2 regions of the Cytobacillus sp. QJM3NY_8 genome follow, and region 1 is predicted to be linked to the other one. Evidence: riboswitches for the same ligand, from Rfam matches in the RefSeq annotation. Region 1 holds a riboswitch; the other holds the start of a gene.
The links. Region 1 has a riboswitch for thiamine pyrophosphate ahead of thiW (energy coupling factor transporter S component ThiW). Riboswitches for the same ligand answer to the same signal wherever they lie in the genome.

Region 1 (5,465 bases):
TTGTGAAATCCCTGCTTATTGCGGCTAATTTGTATAGGAAAGGCTGTAACTGCGAATTTATGATTTTATTAGATGGTTTCATAAAATCTGAAAAAGTGTTATTATTTTCAATAAATTCAAAAAAGGCAGGGCTGGAATATGGCAAAAGTAGAGAATATTAGTTTCGCAGAAAACTTTCCTATTTCATTTAAGGAACTGGAAGAAGAAGCAGAGAAAGTGATGGGAGCTGGCGGATTTGGCTATGTCCAATCAGGAGCCGGGGGAGAAGAAACGCTGAAAAAGAATATCGAATCCTTTGCAAAATACTCAATTGTACCGAGGATGCTTAGAGATGTATCAGTGCCGGATATAAGTGTGAATTTATTTGGAAAAACGTATCCTTATCCAGTATTCCTTGCACCTATAGGAATGCAGCGTCTTGAACACAGTGAGGGAGAGCTTGCATCTGCCCGGGCGGCAGCTTCGTTTGGAATTCCTTTTATCCAGAGCACGGTATCCAGTTATTCCATTGAAGAAATCGCAAATGCAACAGGCACGAGTCCAAAATGGTTCCAATTATATTGGTCCAATTATGAAGATGCTGCGTTCAGTATGGTGCGCCGGGCGGAGGAATCAGGCTATGAAGCAATTGTGTTAACAGTAGATACGGTGATGATGGGGTGGAGGGAAGCTGATCTAAGAAACAATTTTTCACCGTTAAAGCTTGGCTATGGAAAAGCAAACTATGAGAGTGACCCGGTCTTTATGGCCACTCTCCATGACGGTGATGTAGTTCAGGGAATCCTTGATAATATCCATCATCCAACCTTGAGCTGGGAGCATATTGCTAGGTTAAAAGAGAAAACAAATCTGCCGATTCTATTAAAGGGTATTCTCCATCCCGAAGATGCCAGGCTGGCCGTTGAAAAAGGGATAGACGGAATCATAGTCTCCAATCATGGCGGCAGGCAGCTTGATGGAGTGATTGCGGCGATTGATGCGCTTGGACCGGTTGTGAAGGAAGTCAAAGGAAGAATTCCAGTATTGTTTGACAGCGGCATTCGCCGCGGTTCCGATGTGGTCAAAGCACTGGCATTAGGAGCCGACGCAGTTTGCCTGGGAAGGCCGTATGTGTACGGTTTGGCCATTGGCGGGCAGAATGGAGTTGAAAAAGTACTTGCCAACTTTATTGAAGAAACAAAAGTGTCACTTTCTCTGGCAGGAGTCGGGAGTCTAAAGGAAATGGCAAGTCTGAAGCTACTTCGATAGTTTCTCAGCAGAAATCGAAGAGCGCTTAATACATTGATTGCACCAAGAAAAGTATATAAGCAAAAAGATTGATGACAGTGCCGGAATAATTTGTTAAGCTTGAGATAGCTTATCAAACTAAATATCTATGCAGCTACTAGGGGTGCCCCGAATGTGCGGGCTGAGAGGAAAGCGCGTTATAGCTTTCTGACTCTTATGGACCTGATCTGGTTAATGCCAGCGGAGGGAAGTAGGATTTGACTATATGTCAATTCATATACTTAAACCAAGCCAGGTCCTTATGGGAATCTGGCTTTTTTGTATACATACTTCCCATCCTGATAAGCAATCAGGCGGCCCTTTAGAAAGGAGGTTTAGATGAACAGAACCCGATTGTTAACTACGATGGCTTTATTTGTAGCAATTGGGACACTGGGATCCCATTTGCTCTGGTTTCCGGCAGGCATAGCCAAGGCCTATCCGGTGCAGCATGCGGTGAATGTATTGGCAGCGGTGACGCTTGGCCCCCTGCCTGCAGCAGCTGTGGCATTTATGATTGGCCTGCTTCGTAATTTGCTTGGATTCGGGACGCTGCTTGCGTTTCCAGGCGGCATGATCGGAGCGTTTTTGGCAGGTGTGCTTTATTTGAAGTTCGGCCGGAAAATATGGGCTGCTGTAGGAGAAGTGGTAGGTACCGGCATAATCGGTGCATTGTTTGCAGTCCCTTTTGCAAAGGTTCTCATGGGAAGCGCAGCTGGGGCATTCTTCTTTGTGCCGCCATTCCTGGTCAGCAGCATTGCCGGTGCGGCCATAGGCTGGATGGTTTTGGCAAAGGTTAAAGAGAAGAATCTGGTTCAGAATATATGATGATTTTGAGCTGGCGAAGCTGGATGAGTAAGCAGCATAGTAAAGAAATCTGACTTAATGAGCGATTTTCAAGAGTTATAAGCGAAATCCCAAATTTATGAGAGAAAAACGTCAAGTTAGAAAATCGGTAAAAAACAATTAAAATGTTAGAAAACTGCTAGGGGCGCTACGGCTGAGATAAGGAGCTTTTCCTTTGTCCCTTGGAACCTGATCTGGATAATGCCAGCGCAGGGAAGCAGTGAGGACCTCGTTTTATATCCTCATGCTTTTTCCCCGGCAGCTTCTGTAATTAATAAGGAGGCTATTTTTATGACTTTTTCAGAGATTCTGCGCAAGGAAAATGAAGATTTGTTTCAGCTGATATTTGAGCACCCATTTGTCCAGGGTATCGGGAGAGGGGACGTGCCGAAAGAGGCACTGGCCCATTACATTAAAGCGGACTTTGAGTATCTGAATGCGTTCATGCATATTTATGGGATTGCCATTTCAAAGTCAGCAGAGCGTAAGGATATTGCATATTTTAATCAGCAAATAGAATTTGTATTGAACAGCGAAGTACATCCCCACCATAATTTCTGCCAGCAGATTGGCGTGGATTACGAAGCATTGCAGGGCTATCCGCTCCCTCCAACAGCTGATCATTATGTTAAGCATATGATGTATCATGCCCACACAGGCGGCATGGGTGAAATCCTTGCTGCATTATTGCCTTGTCCATGGACTTATTGGGAGATTGGGCTTGAACTCATGAAGCAATATGAGCCAGATGAGAACCATCCGTTTTATCCATGGATCTCTTTTTACGCAAATTTAAGGGTCGAAGCTGTGACCATGAATATGAGAAACCGTTTGGATGAGCTTGCTGATGCGGCATCACCGGAAGAAAGGCAGCGAATGAAGGATGCTTTCCGAAAAAGCTGCCAGCTGGAGCTTGGCTTCTGGGAGATGGCTTACACCTGCGAAGAGTGGCCGGCAGGCAATCCTGCAGCAGTAAGATAAGAAAAGCGCAAGCGCCTCGCTCAAAAAGGAACGCAGGCTAAGAGCGCAACGTCCTCCCAAAAGCTACCGCTTTCGGTCGTGCGATGTATCGCTGCCGTAGCTTTCCTTGTCCTGTGGCAACGTCTGCATGACCCACATCCTCCCATAATCTGCCGCTTTTGGTCGTGCGATGATTATGCTGACGAAGCCTTCCTTGTCCTGCGGGCCTCAGGGATAAGACGGTTCCTTATGGCCCCGGGTTCCTAGGAGCCGGAGCTAGACAAGCTTGTGACCTCAAGGGGGGAGGCTGCTTGCGCTAGACAGTTATCGAAGTTCAAAATTTTATACTTTCGTATTTAATAAGAAAAACGCCTGCATCTGCTTTATGGCAGTGCAGGCGTTTTTTCAAAATCCCATCTGTAATGAGCGGTAATAGGAGTCTTAAAAGAAGAGAGTTTTACTTCTGCTGCAAATGGTGTGGAGTTATGTATGACATATGGAATGCCATCTTTCGTCCGTTTGTCAGATATGATGGCAACATGGTCGAATTTAGGAGAAAGGAAAACCACAATGTCACCCGGCTGCCATTGCTGAAGGTTCTTAATATCTCCTGGAATCAGTTCTGTTGTTAATGACTTTGCGAAGCGGCTGAAAAAGACATTCTGGTTTGGCACCCTCCTGAAATCAATGTTTGGATCAGGATTGCCCTTCACTCTTGAATACAAGTCCGTATTCTCGGCGATATCCTGATCAATAAGATCCTTTATGGTTACATCAGCCCCCTGGAAACCCCTCCAAACCACATCTGTACAGACACCTTCACCATCGGGCGGATATCCTCCCGCATAGTAGGCACTTTTATATGGCGTGCGCTGTTCCACTTCTTTTCTGGCTGTCAGGACCATATCAAGCGGATCGGCAATGCCGTTTTGATTAGAATCGGCCTTTGAATAAGCAGCAGGCACTTCCATTTTCTTTGCCAAAGGATTTTCAAAATGAATGCCGATGGAATCCAGAATGATTCCGCTTCGGAAAAAAAGAATGAATAATAACAGTACTGCGATAATGGAACCAAACACTTTTTTTATCATAAAAGTCTCCTCATGTATTTTAATGATTAGACGGCATTATTTTCCAATAAGTTACATAGAGGTATGATAAGATTGCTATAAGAATACATAAGAGAGGGGATATCATGGCTCATCATATAGGGATATCGGGAAGCGTCATTTTGTCAGACAGCAAGCTGTTTCCTGAACTTTTTAAACGTCATTTGCCGCATATTGAGATAGGCGAATTTCAAGATGAAGAATCTTTCCGCCGTTTTATTGAAATGCTGGGTAAAACAAACAAAAGCTTTGGTCTTCATTCGCCTCTTTTCCGGGGACAAAGCAAATACGATCTGCTGGAAAAGATCCGTATAAATCCGAAGGAAGCCTGGATCCAGTTTGAGACGGAAGTGGAAAGAATGTCCCGGCTTGGAGCTGAATACATATTGGTGCACTTTCCTTACTTTAAAAAGGAAACCAATGGGAATCCAGCAGAGATCATTGAGGAGGGACTCAAGAAACTCAGTTCTCTTCAGAGTAAGTATGGGATTATGATTGTGTGTGAACCTAAATTGGGATTCCAGCAATCGCCAGCAGGGATTCATTATCTTGACCGCTTTCCTGTAGAGACATGGAAGAAATACGGACTCAGCCTCTGTGTCGATATTGGGGATTATATATTGGCCGCAGGCGAGAAGGCCATAAATTATATAGAAAAATGGTCCGAGTTTGTAAGAGTGGTCCATTTACATAATGTTGAATATCAGGGTGATAAATATATTTGGGTGCCTGTACATCCATCTCATGAGAATGATGGCAATCATCATAAAATTAAGAAGCTGATGGATTTTTTAGCTAAAGAATGCAAGGATGTATTTTTTGTCATGGAATACACTCCACACACGAACCCTCCGGAAAAAATGGTAGAAGAAGGGATCGGGTGGGCAATAGAGGTGATTGAGGAAGGGTCTGTTAGTTAAGGAAGCAGGCCGCCTGGCATTAATTTTGTGCACGTTGAAAATAAAAGGTTATGATACCTTGTATGTATGCTTAGATATATGTGAAATTATTCACAATCGAGAGAGGAGGTTCATTTATTCTGATGCTGGGATTAAAAATAAAAACGGCCCTGCAGGCTTCCATTCTTTTTACATTTGGTTTTTGGCTTCTCTTTTTCTTGTCTGAAGGGGAACTGTTTTCTTTCTTCCTGATTATGTTTTTTTTTTTACTGCTTTTTCGGAAATGTGATATACGGTGTCCCAGTGTCGCTGCTTCATATGGCGGATCAGGCGGTGTACAGGGAGATGGTTATGAATATTCGTATACCTATTTTTTGGTTGGCTG
Region 2 (5,465 bases), 2.2 Mb from region 1:
GGAGGCATTCATCATCACCTCATTTATTGAGTAATTCCAGCCTTTACATTTAGATTGGGAATAATAATCCCTATATTGAAAAAATGATTCTGCTCAAGTGCTTTGTTTTTGATGGAAGGATTGTTTATTTATATAATGGCTATATTGTGCAAGAAAGAAGGGAGATTATTATGTCACAATTAAATATTACTCCACAGATCAAATTAATCGCTCTTGATATGGATGGAACCTTGTTGAATTCCAGAGGGGAAATTCCTGATGAAAACCGTAAGGCCATACGAGAGGCAAAGGAAAAAGGAATTGAAGTTATTTTGAGCACTGGAAGATCCAGGCTTACGGCAGGCGACCATTCCGATTCTTTGGAATTAGACTCCTACTTGATCACAGTCAACGGCAGTGAAATATTTGGCCCTGATGGTGAATCAATCTCAAGGACTCCAGTTGATTCAAAAATAATGGAGTGGATGTGGAACCTATCCCAGTCACATAAGACTAATTTCTGGGCAACAAGCTGCGAACGGGTTTGGACGAATGAAATGCCTGAAAATATTCATGACCATGAATGGCTTAAATTTGGATTTGATATATCAGATGATGAAATCAGGGAACTCATTCATAAAGAGCTTCAAACAAAAGGGGATCTGGAGATTACAAATTCCAGCTTAACTAATATTGAGGTAAATGCTCTTGGAATCAATAAAGCCAAAGGTATCCAGAAGGTAACAGAGCTTCTTGGCATTTCGATGGAAAATGTAATGGCGATGGGTGACAGCTTAAATGATATTGCCATGATCGAGGAATCAGGCTGGGGTGTAGCAATGGGAAATGCGCAGGATATTGTGAAAGAAACAGCGAATGCTATTACGGGAACTAATGATGAAGCTGGTGTTGCACAGGCAATCCGGAAGTGGGCTCTTTAAAGAATAAAAACCGGCAATCATGCCGGTTTTTGGTTATTTCGAAGGATTTTTGGCAGTTAGAATCGTTTCTTCCAATTCTACCTCTACATTACCTTTAATCGCCCTGGAAATCATACAGGATGCTTCAGCTTTTTGCGCCAGCTTGCGCGCAAGTGAATGATCCTTTTCAGTCGCATCCGCCTGTAACAAGATAACAGGGCGATGAATAATTTTCTTGTATGTAATCACACCTTTAGTTACATCTACAATACCAGTTGATTCCATCGTAAGGTTTTCTTTCTCGAGTTTACTTCGTTCCATCATAGCTGCCAGGGTAATAATATAACAAGTTGCCGCTGCCCCCAGCAGCATTTCATCCGGATTTGTTCCGATTCCGGGTCCTTCCATTTCTGGCGGAATGGAAACCTTTGTTTTAAGCCCGCCTGTTTCAATTTCTCCAACATCATTCCGAAGTCCTGGCCAATATGCTTTTAATTGGAATTGGTGTTCAGCCATTCTTTAATTCCTCCAAGTTATGTATTTCTATTTACACCTTAAAGAGGAACAGGCAGAATTGCAAGACTTTACAGATTTAACGTTTCAGGCTAAGATGAAAACAGCCAACTTAATAGTTTTACTGCTAGGGGTGCCCGATGCGCGGGCTGAGAAAGAAACCGGACTGTTTTTTACCCTTCGGACCTGATCTGGATCATACCAGCGTAGGAAAGTAGTAATTGCGGGGAACGACTAATTCTCTTAGATTATTCAGCCAGGTCCAATTGCGGATCTGGTTTTTATTTTGTTCTCTAAAACAGATGAATTGGCTATCAATAAGGGGGATTTTCTATGAATCTTAACGATCAGATTGTCATTATTACAGGCAGCAGCAGAGGGCTGGGCAAAGAAACCGCAAAAGCATTCGCGAGAGAAGGAGCGAAAGTTGTCATTAACTATTTCCATAGCGAGGAAAAAGCCCATGCTTTGCAGAAGGAAATTGGCGAAAAAGCCATTGCCATTCGTGCTGATATTCGGGACAGTGTTCAAGTGAACTCCATGTTTCAAGAGACGAAGGAACACTTTGGAGCTCCCATTACAACCATAGTCAATAATGCACTGGTAAACTTTCAATTTGACCCTATTTCGAAAAAAGATGCAGAAACAATTAAATGGGACGATTACAAAAGCCAGCTGGAAGGTGCAATTCTGGGAGCATTGAACACAGTTCAGGCAGGTCTTGAAGATATGAAAAAACTGGAGTTTGGCAGGGTAATCTCGGTCGGCACCAATCTATTCCAGCATCCAGTTGTACCCTATCATGACTATACGACCAGCAAAGCTGCTTTATTAGGCTTCACCAGAAATATGGCGAATGAGCTGGGCCAATATGGAATTACGGCAAATATGGTATCGGGAGGTTTGTTAAAAACGACAGATGCCAGTGCTTCGACCTCTAAGGAAGTCTTTAAAATTATCGAAAACTCGACTCCATTAAGAAAAGTCACAGATCCTCAAGAAGTGGCTGATGCGATAGTCTTCTTCGCTTCTCCATGGGCAAGGGCAGTTACTGGACAAAATCTGGTTGTAGATGGCGGATTAGTTATGAATTAAAGGAGGATTTTAGATGAACATTCAGGAGTTTAGCAGTCTATTGGAAAAAGTAAGAGTGTCAAACCCTCTTGTACATAACATTACAAATGTGGTGGTAACAAACTTTACTGCAAATGGCCTGCTGGCAATTGGGGCATCACCAGTAATGGCATATGCACATGAAGAGGCAGCTGAAATGGCTAAAATAGCTGGTGCATTGGTTCTCAATATGGGAACACTGACAGAAAAAGAAGTAAAAAGTATGCTCATAGCGGGTAAATCAGCAAATCAGCATGGGGTTCCAGTCATTTTTGACCCGGTTGGTGTCGGGGCCACGGCTTATCGCACAGATACAGCTAAAAGAATATTAGAAGAGTTAGATATTACCATCATAAGAGGGAATGCTGCAGAAATTGCCAACGCGGCAGGACAGAAATGGAGTATAAAGGGCGTAGATGCAGTTGAAGCAGCAGGTAACACTTCAGAGCTTGCTAAGTCGGCAGCAAAAGAACTTGGTGCAGTAACCGTTATTACAGGAAAACAGGATATCGTTTCAGATGGAAGATCCACTTTTGCCATTAACAATGGCCATCCTCTTCTAACGAAAGTAACGGGTGCCGGATGTCTTCTTACTTCAATAATAGGAGCTTTCGCTGCTATTGAAAAGGATCCTGTAAAAGCGGCAGTAACTTCATTGGTCGTTTATGGCTCTGCAGCCGAAATCGCAGCAGAAAAATCGGATGGCAAAGGACCAGGCACTTTCCAAATAGAGTTTTTGAATAGCTTATATAACATTTCAGCTGCAGATGTTGAATCATATGGCTCTTTTGAAAAACACCAGTTAGGAGGCAATATAAATGAAAGTGAACAAAGCTTTAACCATAGCGGGTTCTGATAGCGGCGGCGGCGCGGGCATTCAAGCTGACTTAAAAACATTTCAGGAACTCGGTGTTTTCGGCATGTCTGCTTTAACTGCGGTAACGGCTCAAAACACCAAGGGTGTTCAAGGAGTTTATCCAATGACAGCAGAGGCAGTTTCTGCTCAAATTCAGTCGATAGGAGAAGACCTCAGACCTGACGCTGTGAAGACAGGAATGCTTTTTAGTGCAGTTATAATCGAGAGTGTTTCCAATGAAATTGTTAGATACGGCTGGAAAAATGTCGTCATAGATCCAGTAATGATTGCAAAGGGAGGAGCAAGTCTTCTTCAGAATGAAGCGATATTAGCGATGAAAAAGCATCTTATACCTCTCTCTCTGGTGATTACCCCGAATATTCCAGAAGCAGAGGTTTTAACGGACATAAGAATTCGTTCACTAGAGGATAAAATAGAAGCAGCAAAAAAACTGCATCACCTTGGAGCGAAAAATGTCATCATAAAAGGCGGCCATGATGAAGCAAAAGACATAGCAGCAGACCTTCTTTTTGACGGAGAAAGGTTTTCGGAATTTAAAAGCAGCAGAATACAAACAGCCAACACACATGGAACAGGCTGCACTTACTCGGCTGCCATCACCGCTGGCCTCGCTGACGGTCTTACCGTGCCAGAGGCTGTTGATCGGGCAAAAAAATTCATCCAGGCAGCAATTGAAAATGATTTAGGAATTGGCAGCGGTCATGGACCTACCAATCACTGGGCGTTCAATAAAAGGAAGAAGGAGGCTGAAGTATATGGCTGTTAATCCGCAGGCAATGAGAAGCTTATTAAAAGTATACTTCATAATGGGCAGCACAAATTGCTGCCAGAATCCTGAAGATGTCCTTCAAGCAGCCATCAAGGGAGGCATTACGTTATTTCAATTCCGTGAAAAAGGAGCAGGATGCCTTCATGGTAAAGAAAAGGAATCGCTCGCAAAAAAGCTTCAAGCAATCTGCAAACAGAGCAATATCCCTTTTATTGTCAATGATGATATTGAATTGGCAGTTAAAATAAATGCAGATGGTGTCCATATAGGCCAGGACGATGAAGCAGCCGATGTGGTCCGCAGGAAAATTGGCAGCAAAATCCTGGGAGTCTCAGTGCACAGCATGCAGGAAGCGGAAACAGCGATCCGTCAAGGCGCAGATTACATTGGCATAGGGCCTATTTATCCGACATCCACAAAGGCAGATGCCAAAGCAGTACAGGGACTTACTTTTTTGACAGAATTAAGATCTGCCGACATCCAAATTCCTGTTGTAGGAATAGGCGGAATTACTTCTGAAAATGCATCTCCTCTAATTGAGGCAGGAGCAGACGGTGTTTCTGTCATTTCTGCAATCAGCCAGGCGGATTCACCAGAAAAAGCAGCCGCCAAGTTATATGATGCAGTAAATAGAATAATGAGAAATGCCCATTGATTTGGGCATTTTTTATTGTATGCATGTTTGAAATTCTAAGGTTTATCCCAATCTATTGAGGATAGCTCACTAACAAACAATAGAAACAGAGGGATGAACAATTGAAAAAGTGGATGGAATCAGGCCTCTATGTTCAAGTGGCAGCTTTCATGCTGGTCGTCTATTATGGCTTCATTTCAGGTCTTGTGGCTGAGGAAACTCAAATCGCAGAATTCGAAGGTAGAATAGAGGAAAAATATCGGCAGACCTCGGTTGATAATTACTTGAGCAACTTCAGCACGCATGAAGAATATTGGATTCGGCTGGATAATGGCAAAGCCTTTGAGCTGACGGCATCATTATATGAAAGTATTAAGCGGGGTGAAAAGGTCAAATTAGTGCAAATGAATGCCGGTACCATGATATTCAGGCAATAGAGCACCGCTAATTAAAGTATGCTGCATTTGCCAGTAATTTTTGTTGTTTGCCATTCCCGTTACAGTACTTTAACTGTGCAAGTATTGAATATCCGTGGTAATGTTGTATTCAGACAGATTTTTTAACATAAGGAGATATAATAGCAATGAAACTCGTTTCATGGAATGTGAATGGCATAAGGGCATGTGTGAAAAAAGGATTCATGGATTACTTCAAAGAAGT

Region 2: another riboswitch for thiamine pyrophosphate. It lies ahead of AC0VZ9_RS13755 (3-oxoacyl-ACP reductase); the one in region 1 lies ahead of thiW (energy coupling factor transporter S component ThiW).

Annotation. Positions count from the first base shown of each region.
Region 1 is NZ_CM149681.1:431,382-436,846, forward strand. It holds gene AC0VZ9_RS02240 (alpha-hydroxy-acid oxidizing protein) at 139-1,248, shown strand; TPP riboswitch at 1,377-1,493, shown strand; gene thiW (energy coupling factor transporter S component ThiW) at 1,606-2,094, shown strand; TPP riboswitch at 2,244-2,345, shown strand; gene tenA (thiaminase II) at 2,404-3,093, shown strand; gene AC0VZ9_RS02255 (DUF1287 domain-containing protein) at 3,456-4,163, opposite strand; gene AC0VZ9_RS02260 (TIM barrel protein) at 4,268-5,101, shown strand; gene AC0VZ9_RS02265 (hypothetical protein) at 5,224-5,465, shown strand, end outside.
Region 2 is NZ_CM149681.1:2,637,270-2,642,734, reverse strand. It holds gene AC0VZ9_RS13765 (Cof-type HAD-IIB family hydrolase) at 171-920, shown strand; gene AC0VZ9_RS13760 (OsmC family protein) at 954-1,415, opposite strand; TPP riboswitch at 1,532-1,642, shown strand; gene AC0VZ9_RS13755 (3-oxoacyl-ACP reductase) at 1,746-2,507, shown strand; gene thiM (hydroxyethylthiazole kinase) at 2,521-3,381, shown strand; gene thiD (bifunctional hydroxymethylpyrimidine kinase/phosphomethylpyrimidine kinase) at 3,344-4,168, shown strand; gene thiE (thiamine phosphate synthase) at 4,158-4,826, shown strand; gene AC0VZ9_RS13735 (hypothetical protein) at 4,928-5,242, shown strand; gene xth (exodeoxyribonuclease III) at 5,389-5,465, shown strand, end outside.